DNA from 3 places in the Halomonas sp. KO116 genome. Region 1 is predicted to be linked to each of the others. Evidence: predicted binding sites of a transcription regulator. Region 1 holds the regulator's gene; each other region holds the start of a gene.
What was found. The regulator FNR, encoded in region 1, switches genes on or off when oxygen is low (the NO sensors DNR and NnrR bind a similar motif). The targets are predictions, from matches to a motif close to TTGATNTANATCAA.

Region 1 (6,411 bases):
TGTGGCGGCAGCGCCCGTGCAGCCGGTGTGGGATGAAGCCCTGCTGCGCCGCTACGACACCAGCGGACCACGCTACACGTCTTACCCCACGGCGCTGTCATTTCACGACCAATTCACCCCCGGTGACCTGACCCAGGCACTAGAGCGTAGCAATGCCAGTCAGCGTTCGCTGTCGCTGTATGTTCACGTGCCTTTTTGTCGCAAGATCTGTTTCTACTGCGCATGCAATAAAATCGCCACCAAGAACACCGCCCTGACCGAGCCCTACTTATCCCGACTCGACCGTGAAATGGTGCTGACCGCACGCCACTTGGATACCACACGACCGGTGAAGCAGTTGCACTGGGGTGGCGGAACACCGACGTTTCTTAACTTGAACCAGATGGGCGACCTGATTGATCGTTTGGATGCCCGGTTTGGCCTTTCGTCCTCTGCCGATCGCGATTACGCGATTGAAATAGACCCACGCGAAGCGGATGTATTTACGCTGCGCCACCTGCAATCGCTCGGTTTCAATCGCATCAGTTTAGGCGTGCAGGACTTAAGCCCGCTGGTGCAGAAAGCCATTAACCGTATTCAGCCACGAGTACTCACCGAGACGCTGATGGATGAAGCACACCGGCTGGGCTTTCGTTCGCTCAATCTCGATTTAATATACGGCTTGCCCTTTCAGACTGAAAAAAGCTTTGCAGACACCCTGCGTCAAGTGATCGAGTTAAATCCCGCACGGCTTTCTGTGTTTAACTACGCCCACATGCCCGAGCGCTTTGCCCCCCAGCGGCGGATTAACGTCGATGACCTGCCGGGTAGCGAAGAGAAGCTGGCAATTCTGCGCACCACGATAGAGATGCTCACCGCGGCTGGCTACGTACATATCGGGATGGATCACTTTGCCCGGCCTGACGATAGCCTGGCCATTGCCCAGCGCGACGGCTCGCTACAGCGCAACTTCCAAGGCTACTCCAGTCACGCCCAATGCGATTTAATCGGGCTTGGCGTTTCGGCGATTTCGCGCATTGATGACGTCTACGCGCAGAACCCGAGCGATCTGGCAAGCTACGAGGCGGCGTTGGATCAGGGCCAACTCGCCACTGTACGCGGCGTGCGGTTGAGCGACGACGACCTCATCCGTCGAGACGTGATTGAGCGGCTGATGTGCGATATGGGCATTGACCTGGCTGCGGTCAGCCAGCGCTGGAACATCGATGCCCCCCGCTATTTTGCCCCCGCGCTGGAGCGTTTACAGAGCGCCGAGCAAGATGGCCTACTGACCCGTAGTGGTGATCAACTTAGCGCCACGTCCATGGGTCGTCTGCTGGTGCGCCATTTAGCCATGGCGTTCGATACCCATCTTTCTGGGCAAATAGGGCAGCGCTACTCTAAGATTGTTTAATCACCTTATTGTAGGCATGCTAACGCCATCACAATAAGTAAGAATTTGCTAATTTTACCCTGACCCACTCAAGGAGCACCGCATGTTGGAACCTATGAGCAGCCGACGCTCGCTACTCCACGAAGCGCGCTGCCAAACCTGCAGCCTTAGCTCGCTGTGCCTGCCGCTTGCCCTTGAGTTGGACGATATGGGCCAGTTCGATGCCATTATTCGTCGTCGCGCACCGCTGAAAAAAGGCGAACCACTATTTCGCCAAAGCGATACTTTTACCAGCGTTTACGCGGTACGTTCGGGCAGTTTGAAACAAGTCACCTCAGAGGGAAACGGCAGCGAGCAACTGACCAATTTCTACCTCCCGAGCGAACTAGTGGGGTTGGACGGGATTGATGAGGAGCACTATCCAGGTAGCGTGATTGCCCTGGAAACGACCACCGTTTGCGAGATTCCCTTTGATCGCTTGGACTCACTCTCTGAGGAGTTGCCCGAACTGCGTGGCCAGCTGTATCGCAGCATGAGCAAAGAGTTACGCGATGACCGGCGCATGATGCGTCTGCTGTCGCGTAAAACCGCCGACCAGCGGCTGGCGAGCTTTTTGATTACCCTCTCGGATCGTTTTCGTCGCCGTGGCTACTCGCCCTACAGTTTCCGCCTTTCCATGCCCAGGGCCGATATCGGCAACTATTTGGGTTTAGCGGTGGAAACCGTCAGCCGGATTTTAAGCCGCTTCCAGCAGCAGAGCGTAATGGCGGTATCCGGGCGAGAGGTCAATATTCTTGATATGCAGCGCTTAATCACCCTCGCCGAAGAGGAGCAAAACGCTAGCTGACGTTAAATGCCTGGATACGCCCGGCCAGCAGCTCTGCCTGTTTGGCCTCTAAGCCTTCAAAATCGAAAAGGCTGCGGTCGGCCAACTGGGAAGGGGCAATATTAGTCACCGCCTTAAACATGCTCTCCAGGCGGCCGGGGAATTTTTTGTCCCACTCGGCGAGCATCTCTTTGACCACCTGGCGCTGCATATTGGGCTGCGAACCGCATAGATTGCAGGGAATAATCGGGAATTCCATCAGCCGTGAAAACTCGGCAATATCCGCCTCTTTACAGTAAGCCAACGGCCGAATGACGATATTTTTACCATCATCAGAAAGCAGCTTAGGCGGCATCGCTTTTAAGTTGCCGCCAAAGAACATATTGAGAAACAGCGTTTCAAGGATATCTTCGCGGTGGTGACCCAGGGCGATTTTATTGGCGCCAATCTCTTCAGCAAAACCATACAGCGAACCGCGGCGCAGACGTGAACAGAGCGCGCAAGTCGTTTTGCCTTCCGGGGTTTTCTCCTTCACCACCGAGTAGGTGTCGCGCTCGACAATGTGATACTCCACGCCCTGCTTATCCAGATACGCAGGCAGCACATGCTCGGGAAAACCGGGCTGTTTTTGATCCAGATTGACCGCTACCATTGAGAAATTGACCGGCGCGTTGCGCTGCAAGTTGCGCAAAATCTCCAGCATCGTATAGCTGTCTTTGCCGCCGGAGAGACAGACCATCACGCGGTCGCCTTCATTGATCATCTGGTAATCAATAATCGCATTGCCTACTTCTCGGCGCAGGCGCTTTTGCAGCTTGTTAAATTCACGTTTCTGCTTAGCATCAGCCAGCTCTGGCGAGTCTTGCTCAACATCAGCGAGGGCGGCTCCGAGGGAAGCAGGGTCAAAATGATCAAGAGATTGCATGGTATAAGCACTGCCGAGGGTGGAAGGCATTCAAGAAAAAGTGGCTGCTATTCTAACAACACTCACCGCCCTGACCCAACTACTCGTATGCAGCGCTGCCTATTACTAAGCAGCCTCCGCCATAATGCGCTGCAGGCGCATATACAGCAGCGCGCTGGAAGTGGCCTCACCTAACACACCCTGCATCCCCATCGCGGGTACTTGCCAGCACGCCAGCGCTTGAGCAAAGCTACTCGGTGCCTCTATCTCCGGGTGCAAGCGCCGCAGCTGGCGCTGATGCAGCTTTTCTACGTCGACCTGGGCATTGGGCAGCGCGAAATTCAACCGCTTTCTCAGCAACGCATTTAACGCGCCAATCCGCTGGTCTAACTGCCAGCCGACAATAGGTCGATTGCCAATAAACTCTACTAACGCATTTAAATTGTCGCGATTTGGCGCCGCCACACACCCCGCCTGACACAGCAGGTGATGGCGACGCAGCGATGCATGGTCAGCCTGCCCCGGTGCGCCTAACGTCAGCACAAAAGCACGGCTGGTACGCACCTGCTGTTGGCTAAGCACCACGGCGGCCAAACTGATCACAGGTGATGTCGGCGTAGGCGTTGATGTGCAGGCAAGCGCTACCAGCTCTTCGCCCATATAGGGCTGAAAGAGCCAGGCATAGGGAGAATCAGCACAGCGCCGCCGGTCGCTTTCGCGACGCAACAAGGTGCGTAAGGAACCGCTAAAAAGTGCCACGTGTCGATCTAACAGCCGTATTCCGCTCACGAATACTCCAAATGGTAACGATGGGAAAGCCGCTGCTTAAAGTCTTTGACAATATGCATCGCTTCACGCAATAGGTCGCGCTCAAGGGAAGAAAGATTTTGCACCACGACACGGTTAGCGCGACTGCTGTTTTGGGCGTTAGCTTCTTGAGCACCGACAGGCGTCTCCAACGCGGTTAGCTGCTGTTTAAGACGTAGCTCGGAAAACAGGGCCAACGCTTCGCCCAGGTCATCTGCAAAACGGCGATCCAATCGCCCATCGGCGGCCAGGGCATCCAAACGGTCAAACGTCGAGGTGGCTTGGATGCGCCGCTCAAGCGCCATGGTGCGCACGCCGTGAACAATGGGAAAAATACCGCCTTTCTTGATATCGATACCGTGCTGAGGCTTTTTCAGCGAGCCAAACAGCGTCAGCGGTGTGGAAAAACGTAGCGCCGTGCGCGCAAAGTACGAAAGCAACAGCTCATCACGAGAGCAGCGTTCAAATAGCTCTTCTCGTACACTGGCAAGCAGGCTGGGGTTACCGGCCACCGCATGGGCATCAAGCATGATCGCCAGCTTCATCAGGCTGTCACCATCCCGCTCGCTGGCCCATTTGGCAATATTGCTCTTCCACTGCGACACCGTGGCCACCCACTCAGGGTTTGAAACCATAATATTGCCGGGGCACGGCGGGTAGCCAAGCTGGATTAGGGTATCGGTGAGCGTTTGCATGTGGCTCAAAAGATCTGGCCACCGCGCGTCATCGGCTAAAATCAGACCATTATCCTGGTCTGTTTTTAGGATTTGCTCACCTCGCCCTTCGCTACCCATTACCATCATGCAGCTCTGGTCGCGATACTGTTCCTCTATCGTGAACTCCCAGGCCTTGCTCATGATCCGCCCGTTCAGCGCGGCGAGAAGATCCATCGCAAAACGCAGCTTTACGCCCTGGGCCATCAGCGCTTTTACCAGCTCCGGTGTACGTTGGCTGGCTGCCGACAGTGTCTCTAAACTGCTCGCCTGCTCGACCTGCAAACTCACCACGTAGCTGCGGCTTGAGAAATAGCTAAGCACGTCGGTGAGCTCGACGACGCCTTTTAAGACGTTTTGCTCGAGCACCACTACCCGCGTCACTTTATGGCGTGTCATTAAGACCAATACTTCAAACAAGTATTGTTCCGGCGCAACGGTGACCAGATTAAAATGGGCGAGCTCATCAAGCGGCGATGACACCGCACTACCGCCCAACACCAACCCATTGAGCAGGTCGGTTTTCGTCACCATGCCTAGCTTGCCTTGAGTCTCTACTAGCAGGCTATCAGCATAGCTATCGTTGAGCTGCTTCACCGCGCTGGCAATATCAGTAGCCGCCGCCATTAACAGCGGCGCACGCATACATTCGCTTACCTTGGCCAACATAAAACCCGCCATGGTGACGCCACCTTCGGCACGCTTTTCAGTCAGTAAGCGTGCTTTATGCGTCAACGATTGGCGAAAGAAATTACTGAAATCCGGGTAATGACGGCACAGCTGCTGAAACAACGCTTTGGGCAGTAGGTAACACAAGCACTCCTGCTCGGCCTTAAAACGATAGCGGCTTTTACCGTTAAGGATGCTGATCGCGCCAAATAGGTCCCCGGCCGTGTAATGGCCAATACGCGAGGTAGACGAGGGCAGCGTGGGGTCGATTTCTGCCACTTCACCCTTATGGATCAGATAAACAAACTCGCCCCCCTGTCCGGTCTCTAGAATTATTTCGTCGCGGTCAAAATACGCAAGGTCAATACCGCGACGAATGTGGTCACGTCCTTCATCGTCAAGAAGCGTGAACGGCAGTTGGGATAGATCCACATCGACCATTGTGCATGACCTCATTCAACTAAAGGCGAACTAGAAAATAAAGTAAATAAGCACTCCGCCCGACATTGATCCACATCAAAGGAGTCTTTCCAACGCTTCAAAAACTGTAATCGATTATTATGTGAAGGTGGCTGTACGGGTATAAAGGATTCACTTCCCAAGTAGCAAGTAGAACATTGTTATACCTTTAGCTATCACGCTAAGGTCGAAGCGACTTTTGATACGCGACCAAAGTATCGATACTCACTAACCGTCATTACCCATTAAAGGCAGCATATGTATTTAAAGTAGCCAATAACTGCTTTTATTTGCTTACTAGACTATCGTCCCATAGCCCTGGAAACGCCTACAAATTTCGCTTAAATAGCGTCTAAAAACTCGCACTTTCAACAACATGTAGCCCGCAGAAAGCCATTAAGCTGTTTATTGATACCAAAGTCTGGGATTTATTTTTTGGCGTTTATTGCCCAGTATTAACAATGAGTCATGCAGGGTAATCGCACGTCACTAACTAACTCGAAACTTCATATCGAATAATAAGGTGACGTGCCAAAAGAAGCTGACTCACCACTCCTAACGATTGAGTGGCTTTAGACGTGCGATTGCCCTGATGGGTCACACGCTATTCCTCGTGAACTTTCCCAACCTTAAAAACACAAGTGGAGAGCAACACAATGGC
Region 2 (6,411 bases), 330 kb from region 1:
AAACACGGTATCCAAGTGCATGGCAGAACGGCTCTTGGGAATCTGGCAGGCAATTATCCGTTCTGCAGTGCCGTTAGCAAAAAGCGTCTTGGCCAGCTGGCCAATGGCTTGCGGAGAGGATCGTTCCCCCATTCCCACCAGCACGACACCATTACCCACCGGCATGATGTCCCCTCCTTCCAGGGTCGCCAGCGCATGATCTTCAAGTGGGTCGCCCCAATGCACGTTCACCTTGCCGGCAAACTTCGGATGGAACCGGTAGATCGCGCTCATTAGCAGCGTCTCTGGTTTGCGCGCAGCCCAGTACATAGGGTTCAGGGTGACACCACCATAAATCCAGGCGCTGTTATCCCGGGTGAACAGTAAGTTGGGCAGTGGCGGCAGCACAAAGCCGTGAGGCCCCAGATGGTTACCGAACAGCCCTGCAGGGTCGAAAGGCAGGTCACCTACTTCCAAACCACCAATGAGAAATTTCGCCAGCGTATTACCAGGCAGTTCGTTCATCCATGCGCGAAGGTCGGATACCATGCCTACCCCGATATGATTCCAGGTAATCCGGTGGTCTAGAACCCAGGTACGTGCTTCGGGAATATCAAGCGTTGTCGCCAGCAGGTCGTTAACGTCCAGAACCTCCACACCACGTTCACGCATTACCTCGGCGAATACGTCATGGTCTTTCTGTGCCTGCTTGACCCAGAAGACATCGTCGAACAACAACGCATCGCAGTTGGAGGGAGTCAGTCTTCTATGGGCTAGCCCAGGGCGGCAGACGATAACTTGCCGTAAAGTCCCAGTTTCCGAGTGAACGCCCAAAGTGTGTTCTGACATGTCGCATACTCCTTTGCCCTGATTATAGAAATGCACCAATGCTAATAACTGCACTGATAAAAACAGTCAAAATAAGAAGGAGAGGCCAGATAAATACTAGCCAACGGTCATAAGAGATACGGCCTATCGCTAGGCCACCGACCACTACGGCAAAGGTCGGGTTTATCAGATTAACCAGGCCGTTGGCTGATTGGTAAGCAGTTACCACCAAGTCACGTCCTACGTCAGCAAAGTCGCCCAAGGGCGCTAAAATAGGCATGGATAGTACGGCAAGTCCGGATGAGGAGGGTACGAAGAAACTCATTCCTACCTCGATCCAGAACATCAAATTGATAAAGGTTAGTTCAGGCAATCCACCTAATGTACTTTCGGCGCTATGCAAGATGGTATCGGCAATCATGCCTTGTTCCATGATCACCACGATGCCGCGGGCCAGACCAACGACCAGGGCTACGCCGAGCAGATCGCGGGCGCCGTCGACAAAACTACTGGTCAGCTTTTTCTCGCCCAGCCGAGCGATGATGCCGATCACAATGGCGGAACCAAAGAAAAGTGCGCCCATCCTAGCCATCCACCAGCCTTGGGACGAGACGCCCCAAATCATCGCGATGAAGGTCAGAGCAAAAATAACAAGGGTAATTTTCTGAGTGCCTGAAAGATCAAAATTTTCCAGCTCGTCGTGTCCCTGTAGAAAGAGTTTGCGGTGTGCATCCTGTTGTCTGGCCACAACGGAGCGAGCAGGATCCAACTTAATGCGTTTGGCGTAGCGCATCACGTAGACTGAACAAATCACCAGCCCGCCAATCAGCAGCACCAGCCGAAGTACAATTCCCTCTGTAAAAGGAATATCCGCTGCGTTAGAGGCAATGACAGTAGCGAAGGGGTTGATAGTGGAGCCCAACACACCAATACCAGCGCCGATCAGAATCACGGCGACTCCTGTGATCGCATCATAGCCAGCAGCGATGATGATGGGGATTAGAATGGCATAGAAGGCCAGAGTCTCTTCTGCCATGCCATAGGTGGTGCCTCCGAGGGCAAACAGCGTCATCAGGATGGGGATCATCCAGATCTCTCGGCCTTCCAGCCGATGCATCACGTTACGTATCCCCGTGTCGATTGCGCCGGTAGCATTGATAACGCCTAAGAAGCCACCCAAAAACAGCACAAATAAGGCAACGTCGATGGCATTGGCGACATAGCTGTCGGGATCATAGAAACCCGCCGTGGGGGCCAGCATGACGTCCACAAAACCTTGAGGGTTTGAATCAACCGTTACATAGGTGCCAGGTACTGCAATTTCGCGTCCGACCTCTTCGTTCATCGTACGTTCGTATTGCCCGGCAGGAATGATCCAGGTCAGCGCCGCTACAAGAATAATTAGCAGGAAGAGAATTGAGTAGGCTGTAGGGAACCGTGTCGCTAGATCCTCTTCAGGCTTTGGTGAAGTGAGCTTTTCATCTGACATGCGCTGTCTCCGACCTATGGTTAAGGAGCAATCAACTATATTCAGTGTATTCCCATTACAATGGCTTGAATTGATTTAGATCAATCACGCAAAAGTACATGCAGCTGCAGCTAATAAATGACGAAAAATTTAATTGGTCGAGCCGTGCTTGCTGCTGTAACTGGTAATGCAGATTTTGAGCTTTGGTATGTTCTGAAGACGAGCTGGTAAGTTTTTCGTAGCTTTAGCTATTATTATTTTTTACGTTTTTTTGGCAGCAGGCTAAGTTTGGTTCTGTGATTTATTCACTAGTGGTTTTTATATCTCGCTACAGCACATCGGTTTGATGAATCTCGGGGCTTGAAATAAACGCTGTGATCTTTTCCCAGCAACAGGTCTTCTACAAGTGAGATTTTCAGCTACGTTTACCCCATGGAGTGTCGCATTCTGTAGCAGTAAGTAGGATCGTATAACAGTTCTTGTCCCCCTCTCAGTGGCGCCCTGCCATGATCATCACATTGCCTCATCGCTTAAGGCCACCGTTTAGACTGCTTTATCAGGCACCTGCTTCGCTTTACCAATGTTAAGCAAGGCAATACCGGCACCAATCAGTAGGATGCCAGGCAGCAAGCCCTCAGGGGCAGTTTCTCCCTGTAACAGGATGGCGACTGGAACTCCCACCACGGCACCGACGGAGCCCAACAAACTCAGAAATACCGGGCCACCGCTTTTTTGCAGCAGGAAGAGCAGTAAAAACTGGCCAGCGAACACCACTGCTTGGACAGCAATTAGGACTATCGGCAGAGACCGATCCATGGAGACGTGAAGTGAGAAGCCTGGCAGTAGGCCCACTCCCAGCAGAAGAATAGAGGCAGCTATCAGCATTCCAGGCGCCAAGGCATCGCTGGATACGCCCACTGGCCAGCGCAGGGTCCGGTAGAGGTTGCCGATGGCCAGCAGCACAGGGCCAATCAAGGCAAGAAGAATCCACAGGTAGTCAGCATCAGGGGCGGAAAGCTTATGGAAAGCCAGAGTGAAGGCGCCCGCAAGGGCTGACATGACGCCAGCCGCACGCAAGAGCTGAAAGCGCTCCATTTTTAACGTCAACGCACCAACGTAGGTGAGCAGCGGTGGCAACGTGATGATCAATGCCACAAATCCTGCGCCGACATGGGGGATAGCCGAAAAGAAGAGCAGGTTGGCGCCCGCCACGCCCAGCAGCGCAGAGATCAGGTAGTACTCGACGCTGCGAACGGTCAACGGTGGCAGATTGCGGCGATAGGCGGCGAGTGCAAGCAGAATAATGGCCGCTCCCAAAATGGACCAAAACAGAAAAGCGAGCGCTGATAGCTGCATTTCACCCGCGAGCTTTGCCAAATTAGTCGACAGGCCCAGCAAGGCGCCACCGGCGAGCAGATACAGCAGCGGGGCAAGCCAGGTTCTTTTAGAGGAGTATAGCTTGGGTTTGTTGGGTAATGTCATTAGCAGCCTTCAAGGATTATATCTTGATATCAAGGTATGTAAGATTAACCTTGACGTCAAGGTATATAGGCGCAAAATACGTTTATGGATCATGTAGACCACATACTCAAACAGTGGCGCCAGGAGCGTCCCGACCTCGACGTAGCCCCGATGGGTACTATCGGGCGGGTCAAACGGCTGAACCACACCTTGATGCGCGCGATGGAGAAGACCTGGGCGAAATATGGCCTGACGGATGCGAGCTTTGACGTACTGGCAACGCTGCGCCGAGAGGGAGCGCCCTATGCGCTATCGCCGAGCGATTTGATGGCATCCACCATGGTGACCTCAGGCACCATGACTCACCGTATCCATCAATTGGAAAAGTCAGGACTGATCGAGCGGGTCAAGAACCCGGATGATGGTCGCGGTTTTCTGATCTCTCTTTCTCAGCGTGGATTTGATCTGATCGACGAAGCGGTGGCTGCTCATGTAGAGACACAGGCGCAGCTGGTGAGCGGGCTGACTGACGAACAACGTCAACAACTGGATGCGTTGTTAAAGCAGTTCCTGGCGGGGGTTGGGCAGGAGTGATCGCTTTTGCCATCGGAGTGCGCTGTCACTTGATTCGCCCTTCAGGTACCAGACCTTGTGGTTACCGTCCGCGAAGCCCCTCAGTGATCGTTTCCATAAACGCGCGTACTTTAGCCACATGACGCAAATCTGGATGGGTGAGCAGCCAAAGCTGAGTCGTCAGCGCGTCAATCGGCTGGCTGAGTCTGAGTAGTGCTTCATCGGCATCGCCAAGATAGCAAGGCAGTACCGCAATGCCCGCCCCATGACGGACCGCCAGCTGCATCCCCAGCATGCTGTCCAGTCGGTAGGCCGCGTGTTTACCCACCATCCACTGCTCAAGCGCTGTATCGCCTAGGTGAACATCCGGGCCTATCCAGTTTTCTGTTGTTAGTGACGTTGGATCTAATGGCAGAGGAGCTTTTTGCCAAAGCGCTTGTTGTCCATAAACTGCCAAGGGGATGTCGCTTACTTTTCGGCCTACAAGCGTTTCCGGTGGCTTGCAGGTTGGACGGATAGCGATATCGGCCTCACGTCGCGTCAAACTATGAAGCTGGTTGGAGATGACCACTTCCAGCGAGATAGCCGGATAGGTTTCTCGAAAGCTTGCCAATAGCGGGGAGAGCAGGCCCGCGAAAAGTGTATCGGTCGTGGTGATTCGCAGGCTGCCGGTAAGCGCTAAATCCTGCCCGATGATTCGGCGCTCCGCGCCGTTGATCTCATTTTGCACACGCAGGGCCGACGCTGTTAAATCGTCGCCTGCCATGGTCGGCGTATAGCCGTTACGGCTGCGCTCAAAAAGGGTAACGCCCAGACGTCTCTCCATCTCGCTGAGACGCCTGAAGACAGTGGCGTGGCTGATACGCAGCGTTCGACTGGCGCCGGATAGTGAACCCGCCTCGGCAATCGCTAGCACAATTTCTAGGTCGTCCCATCTTATCCGTTGTTCATTCATGCAAGCCCGGTTCTCATTTTTAGCCAATTTTTGAGCATATATGAACAGGTTAGTCTGTCGTTGAACCAATCGATAGGGGAAGCGCAGTATGAATGTATTGATCGTCTTGGCTCATCCTGAACGCAAGTCGTTTAATGGCGGCCTAGTAGATGGAGCGGTAGCACAGCTGATAGGCGAGGGTCACACAGTGGAAGTGGATGATCTTTATGCGGAGCAGTTTGATCCAGTGGAGCGCGCTGGGCACTATCCGCATAGCGCTGTGGCATCGGACTACTTCTATCCCCTCAATGAGCAGCGGGCTCACCACGAAGAAAACACATTGCCGCAGGACGTCCAGCGGGAGTTGGCGCGGTTGGAGTGGGCTGACTTGGTGATCTTCCAGTTTCCCTTATGGTGGCACGCCCAGCCTGCCATTTTGAAAGGCTGGTTTGATCGGGTGCTGGTGTATGGCGGGCGCTATACAAGCTGCATGCGTTACGATAAAGGCTATTATCGTGGCAAGAGGGCCATGCTCTCGGTGACCACGGGCTCGCCTGAAATGACATTTCAGCCCTTTGGTCGTGCAGGCAACATGGTTCACTGGCTTTGGCCGATTCATTCATCACTGTACTACGTTGGCTTTGACGTACTGGCGCCCCAGGTGAGCTACGGCATTCAAGGCGGCGGTATTCGTTATCAAGCGGAAGCTGACCTCATTGGCCACCTGGAGGCTTGTAAAGCGGCCTGGGCATCTCGGCTGAAGAGCCTAAGCCTAAATAGTGAACTGGCCATCCCCTTTGCTGGCTGGGGCGACTGGGACGAGGACGGTGTATTACGCCAAACAACGCCACTGCGATGGAGGCTGGGCTGACCTCGTGTAGACTCTTCACTCGTCTATAAATCAGATCAGCAAAAGGTCCGACAAGCGCCATGACCACCTCGAATCACCGTTTTACCGATGCTGAGCGCCGTGGGCTTTACCGCGCCATACACGAACGGCGCGACGTGCGCTCGCAATTTCTGCCCGACCGGATTCCCCCTGATGTGCTGGCCCGTCTTTTAGAAGCTGCACACCATGCGCCTTCGGTAGGTTTCATGCAGCCCTGGGATTTCATCGTGATTGAAAGTCGTGACGTCAGGGAAACCGTGCTGGCGATGTTCGAGCAGG
Region 3 (6,411 bases), 120 kb from region 1:
GGCGATAAGAACAGTGACGACAGCTGCCAGCGTGACACCCAAAATCCAGGCGAAATACCACATAGGATCATCTCCTCAGTAAAGTGCTTTGTCGTTATCACGAATAAACTGCTCATTTAGGCGACCGCGCATGACCCAATAACTCCAGGCGGTATAGAGCAATATCAACGGCACGAAGATACACACCACCACAAACATGATCTTGAGCGTCAGCTCACTCGCCGTGGCATCCCACATGGTGAGGCTATGATTAGGGTTGAGTGTCGACGGCATCACGAAAGGGAACATCGTCACGCCAGTGGTGACCACCACCATGGCCATAGCAATGGCCGAACTGGTAAATGCCAGCGCATGCCGCCCCAGTTTCATGGTCAACGAGCAGAGTACAAAACCCAATACGCCTACTATCGGCAGTAGCCATAACAGCGGGAAGCGGCTGTAGTTGGTCATCCAACCGCCAACACTGACCGTGACGATTTTGCCAGTGGTATCGTTGTAGCCCTGGGTGTCGATCACGCTGGCCACCTGGTAGCCATCAACGCCCCATAGCAGCCAGACCCCACCCAGCACGAACAGTGCCGCGCACACCAATGCGGTGAGGCTGCCGATGGCCGCACTCCGCCTGCGTAGCTCACCCTCGGTTTTGAGCTGCAGCCAGGCCGCGCCGTGGGTGACAAACATCAGCAGGCTCAACAGCCCGGCCAACAGCGCAAACGGATTCAATAGCCCCAGTAAGCCGCCCTGATACTCCAAACGCAGATAGTCATCGAACTGGAAGGGAACGCCCTGGAGAAGATTGCCAAAGGCGACACCAAAGATCAGCGCAGGAACGGCGGAGCCGATCGTCAGCCCCCAGTCCCAGCGACTGCGCCAGGTGGGGTTGTCCAACTTGGAGCGGTAATCAAACGCTAAGGGGCGCAGGAAAAGCGCGAACAGCGTCAACATCAAAGCGAAATAGAAGCCGTTGAAAGCGGTTGCGTAAACCGGCGGCCAGGCAGCGAACAGTGCGCCCCCGGCGGTCACCAGCCAGACCTGGTTGCCGTCCCAGTGAGGCGCCATGGAGTTGATCATCACCCGACGTTCAAGATCGTTGCGGCCAACGACCTTAAGCAAGGTGGCAACGCCCATATCAAATCCATCGGTGACCGCGAAGCCGATCAACAGCACACCGATCAGCACCCACCAGACAAACCTAAGTGTTTCGTAGTCCATCATCATGCCTCCCGTGGCGGGGTGGAAATTAGGTAGCCGGAATCGGCTTCATCATCCAGGTAACCGCTACCGGAAGGCCCCTTGCGGGCAAAGTGCTGCATCAACCACATTTCAATGATGACGAAGGTGGTGTAGAGGATGCCGATGGCAATCAGGGTAGTGAGTACCTGCTCGGCCGTTAGGCTGGAAATAGCCAGGTGCACCGGTAGGATCTCGCCGATGGCCCAGGGCTGGCGGCCGTACTCGGCCACGAACCAACCTGCTTCACAGGCGATCCAGGGCAACGGCAGGCTGAACAGCGCAAAGCGCAGTAACCAAGGGGACGTCTCAGGCTGACGGCGCAGACTATGCCAGAGGGCCAGGGCAAACAGCAGCAGCATGCTAAAGCCAGCGGCTACCATGGCCCGAAAAGACCAGAACAGCGGCCAAACCTTGGGAATCGACGCCTCTACGGCCTGGTTAATCTCGGCGGCCGTCGCATTGGCCACATCGTCGCTATAAGCGCTAAGCAGCAGCCCATAGCCGAGATCGCTGCGCACCTGCTCGAACCGGGCCTGATCCCCTTCGCGCTCTTCACCGCTGCGCAGGCGCTGCATAAGGGCATAGGCTTCCTGGCCGTTGACGATGCGTTCGCGGTGCTCCGCCTTAAGCTCGCGGATCCCCATCACTTCGGTATCCAGCGAGCGCGTAGCGATCAAGCCCATCACGCCAGGTATCTTGATGGCTAGGTCGGTGCGCTGTTCAGCCTCGTTGGGCAGCCCAAACAGGGTAAAGGCAGCCGGTGCAGGATGGGTTTGCCATTCGGCCTCGATGGCGGCCAGTTTGACCTTTTGGACGTCTCCCAGCTCATAACCAGACTCGTCGCCCAGAACAATCACCGACAGTACACTAGCCAAGCCAAAAGCAGACGCAATCGTGAAGCTGCGCCGCGCAAAGGCGATCTCGCGACCCTTGAGCAGGTACCAGCTTGAAATCGCCAGCACGAAAACCGCGCCGGTGACGTAGCCCGCCGACACGGTATGCACGAATTTGACTTGGGCAACGGGGTTGAGCAGCACTTCAGCAAAGCTGGTCAGCTCCATACGCATGGTGGCAAGGTTGAGCTCTGATCCCACGGGGTGCTGCATCCAGCCATTGGCTACCAGAATCCACAGGGCCGACATGTTGGTCGCCAACGCCATCAACCAGGTAACCGCCAGATGTTTCTCTTTTGACAGGCGATCCCAGCCGAAAAAGAACAGCCCGACCAGGGTCGACTCAAGGAAGAACGCCATCAAGGCTTCTATCGCCAGCGGCGCGCCGAAGATATCGCCGACATAATGGGAGTAGTACGACCAGTTGGTGCCGAACTGAAACTCCATAGCGATGCCGGTGGTTACCCCCAACGCAAAGTTAATACCGAACAGCTTGCCCCAGAACTTGGTCATCTGACGATAAATGGTCTTACCGGTCATCACATAGACCGTCTCCATAACCGCCAGCAGTATCGATAGCCCTAGCGTTAAAGGTACAAACAGGAAATGCACCATCGCCGTAAAGGCGAACTGCAACCTGGATAATTCAACAATGTCCATGAGTGACTCCCGATGGATAGCTTAAACACACCCCTCACCCCACCGGGAAGCCACTGACTGGCGCTCACCCAGGCAAAGGCGATGGGTATAAGGTTATGCCTCCACCCGAGCCAAAATTTTGATCCTGGTCAATTCCTTATCTATGCATGGTGCGGTTGCGACAAAATGCCCTTATCACCTGGCTAGTGCGCCTCATCCCAGTTCGCGCCGCTTTCCGCTTCGACAATCAGCGGCACTTTCAACTCCGCCGCGCCCTGCATGCGTTTTTGCACCTGCTCAATAAATACCTCGACCTGCTTCTCGGCCACCTCAAACACCAGCTCATCGTGCACCTGCATCACCATCAGCGCATCAAACTCGCCTTCCGCTAACCACGCATCCACGTCGATCATCGCCTGCTTGATGATATCGGCGGCCGTGCCCTGCATCGGCGCGTTAATCGCGGTGCGCTCTGCGCCTTGGCGGCGGTTACGGTTTTGCGACTGGATTTCCGGCAGGTAGAGCCGCCGACCCAGGACGGTCTCTACAAAGCCGTCCTCTGCGGCTTCGGTGCGAATACGGTCCATGTAGCGGGCAACGCCTGGGTAACGGTCAAAGTAGCGATCAATATAGGTTTGCGCCTGGTTGCGCTCGATATGCAGCTGGCGGGACAGCCCCCAGGCACTCATGCCGTAAATCAAACCGAAGTTGATCGCTTTGGCGCTACGGCGCTGGTCGCCAGAGACCTTTTCTAGCGAGGTACCAAACACTTCTGCCGCCGTGGCGGTGTGGATATCGCGCCCCTCGGCAAAGGCTTCCAGCAGCCCTTTGTCTTCAGATAAGTGCGCCATAATGCGCAGTTCGATCTGGGAGTAGTCGGCGGCGACAATGCGGTAGCCGGGGCGGGCGATAAACGCCTGGCGAATTTTGCGTCCCTCTTCGGTACGAATGGGAATGTTCTGTAAGTTGGGGTCCGACGACGACAGCCGCCCGGTGGCGGTAACCGCTTGATGGTAGCTGGTATGCACCCGGCCAGTGGCTTTATTGAGCAGCCTTGGCAATTTGTCGGTGTAGGTGGATTTAAGCTTGGCCAGCCCCCGGTGCTGCATAATCACCTTGGGCAGCGGGTAGTCCAGCGCCAGCTCCTCCAGCACGCCTTCCGCGGTAGAAGGCGCGCCTTTGGGCGTTTTCTTAAGCACTGGGATCTTCTGCTCTTCAAACAGAATCTGGCCTAGTTGCTTGGGTGAGCCCAAATTAAATTCCCGCCCGGCCAGTTCAAACGCTTCGCGCTCTAGCTCGCCAATACGCTTTTCTAACTGCTGGCTCTGCTTGTGCAGTAGATCCGCATCCACCGCCACCCCATTACGCTCAATGCGCGAGAGCACTTTGATCAGCGGCAGTTCGATATTATCCAGCACTTCTGCCAAGCGCCCCTCGTTTTCGACCTGTGGGCGTAGCGTTTGCTGCAGCCGTAGGGTGATATCGACATCTTCGCAGGCGTAAGGCGCCGCCTGCTCCAGGGCAATCTGGTTAAAGGTGAGCTGCTTGGCGCCCTTACCGGCAATCTCTTCAAAGGAGATGGTCTTTTCGCCCAAATACTTCAGCGCCAGCGAGTCCATATCGTGGCGGGTGGCCGTGGAGTTGAGCACGTACGACGCCAACATGGTGTCGGCAAACGGGCCCGCCACTGAGATGGCGTAGTTGGCCAGCACCGAAATATCGTACTTGAGGTTCTGGCCAATCTTGGTTTTGGTCGGGTCTTCCAGCAGCGGCTTTAGCGCCGCCAGCACCGTTTTGCGGTCAAGCTGCTGGGGGGCATCCAGATAGTCGTGGGCCAGCGGAATATAGGCCGCCTCCCCCGCTTCCAGCGACAAGCCGACGCCGACGATTTCTGCATCCATATAGTTGAGGCTGGTGGTTTCCAAATCAAAACAGAAGCGCTCGGCGTTTTGTAGCCTATCCAGCCAGCGCTCAAAGTCTGCCTGTTCGAGGATGACGTGATCTTCACGGGCACTCCCATTGGCAGATGCCTCTGTGCCCTCGGGCTCGCTATCGTCAGCGCTGGCAGGGACAGGCTCGCCGCCTTTCACATCATCCACGCCTTCATCTTTGCCTTCCAGCAGCTCACCTAGCCACTGTCGGAACTCCATCTCTTTATACAGCGTGACCAGCGCTTCACGGTCGGGATGAGCGATATCCAGGTCATCCAGGCCCACCGGCAAATCGCAATCGACCTTGATGGTCGCTAACTGATACGAAAGGAAGGCCTGATCGCGATGCTCTTCAAGTTTCTTGGGCAGCGTTTTTGCGCCCCGGAAAGTAAGCGTTTTGACCCGTTCTAAATCGCTATAAATGGTCTCCAGGCCGCCGCCCATGCCTTGCAGTAGACCAATCGCAGTCTTTTCACCCACGCCGGGCACGCCAGGAATGTTATCGACCTTGTCGCCCATCAGGGCGAGAAAATCGATAATCAGCGCAGGGGGCAGGCCGAACTTATCCTCCACGCCCCCCTCGTCCAGGGTTTCATCCTTCATGGTGTTGACCAGCGTGATATGGGCATTGACCAGTTGCGCCATATCCTTGTCGCCGGTGGAAATGACCGCATCGCGCCCTGCTTGGGTGGCGTGGTGGGCCAGGGTGCCAATCACATCGTCCGCCTCCACCCCTTCAATGCACAGCAGCGGCAGGCCCAGCGCTTTCACACAGGCGTGCAGCGGCGCAATTTGGCTGCGCAGGTCATCGGGCATGGGGGGGCGGTGGGCTTTGTAGTCGCTGTACATCTCATCGCGGAAGGTTTTGCCCGGCGCGTCGAAAACCACCGCCATGGGGCTTTCGGGGTAATCCTTAATCAGCCGCTTGAGCATATTCAACACGCCCTTCACCGCGCCTGTCGGCTGACCACTGGAGGACGTTAGCGGCGGTAGCGCATGAAAGGCACGGTAAAGATAGGAGGAGCCATCGACGAGGACGATCGGAGCGCGAGCCATAACCAAGTTCCTAAAGAGAGTCATAAAAAAATAAGTGCTAAAAAGAGTTACTCACATGATACCCGCTGCGCAGGCGGCCTGCAGAGTCAAACTCTATTCTGTTATCACAACAACGCTGCCAACTCAGCGACCAAGCCGCTACAATAATGGGCTTAGCAACCTGGGCGAGACTCTCATGGCTGTATTTACCCCGCTTAGCGACGCACAGGTCGCCGCGTTTTTAGAAAAATTTGATGTTGGCAGTTTCGTTTCCCTACAGGGGGTGGCGAGCGGCACCGAAAACTCGACGTTTTTTGTCACCACTGACCGCCGCGAGCTGGTGTTAACCCTGTTCGAACAGGGCGAGCATGAAGAGCTGCCGTTTTTTGTCGAACTGCTCGACTATTTAGACGAGCACCGCCTGCCGGTGCCCGGCACGATTCATGACCGCGAAGGCGTTGCCCTGCATAGCCTGGAAGGTAAACCGGCGCTGCTGTTTCCACGCCTGCCCGGCCGTCATCCGGAAGCGCCCAACTTGGCTCAGTGCCACGCCCTGGGCGATACCCTGGGCCGCCTGCACGTGGTTTCAAAACGCTTTCCCGGCCACCGTCCGAATCCGCGGGATATCAACTGGCTGCATGTGATGCACCACAAGGTGCTGAGCTATCTAAGCCCAGCAG

Region 2: a site for FNR is predicted at 2,367-2,380, ahead of KO116_RS06885 (YfcC family protein). Genes of this name have one in related genera too.
Region 3: a site for FNR is predicted at 2,905-2,918, ahead of KO116_RS04910 (cytochrome ubiquinol oxidase subunit I). Genes of this name have one in related genera too.

The regions. Positions count from the first base shown of each region.
Region 1 is NZ_CP011052.1:1,160,615-1,167,025, reverse strand. Features, by position in the region: gene hemN (oxygen-independent coproporphyrinogen III oxidase) at 1-1,393, shown strand, start outside; gene fnr (fumarate/nitrate reduction transcriptional regulator Fnr) at 1,476-2,219, shown strand; gene ttcA (tRNA 2-thiocytidine(32) synthetase TtcA) at 2,212-3,123, opposite strand; gene KO116_RS05415 (DNA polymerase III subunit epsilon) at 3,229-3,891, opposite strand; gene KO116_RS05410 (DUF294 nucleotidyltransferase-like domain-containing protein) at 3,888-5,732, opposite strand; gene KO116_RS05405 (DUF4212 domain-containing protein) at 6,407-6,411, shown strand, end outside.
Region 2 is NZ_CP011052.1:1,491,941-1,498,351, forward strand. Features, by position in the region: gene KO116_RS06880 (arginine deiminase) at 1-828, opposite strand, end outside; gene KO116_RS06885 (YfcC family protein) at 851-2,296, opposite strand; gene KO116_RS06890 (DMT family transporter) at 2,819-3,757, opposite strand; gene KO116_RS06895 (MarR family winged helix-turn-helix transcriptional regulator) at 3,842-4,330, shown strand; gene KO116_RS06900 (LysR family transcriptional regulator) at 4,392-5,264, opposite strand; gene KO116_RS06905 (NAD(P)H-dependent oxidoreductase) at 5,353-6,114, shown strand; gene bluB (5,6-dimethylbenzimidazole synthase) at 6,174-6,411, shown strand, end outside.
Region 3 is NZ_CP011052.1:1,044,002-1,050,412, reverse strand. Features, by position in the region: gene cydX (cytochrome bd-I oxidase subunit CydX) at 1-63, opposite strand, end outside; gene cydB (cytochrome d ubiquinol oxidase subunit II) at 76-1,218, opposite strand; gene KO116_RS04910 (cytochrome ubiquinol oxidase subunit I) at 1,215-2,786, opposite strand; gene polA (DNA polymerase I) at 2,969-5,752, opposite strand; gene KO116_RS04900 (homoserine kinase) at 5,928-6,411, shown strand, end outside.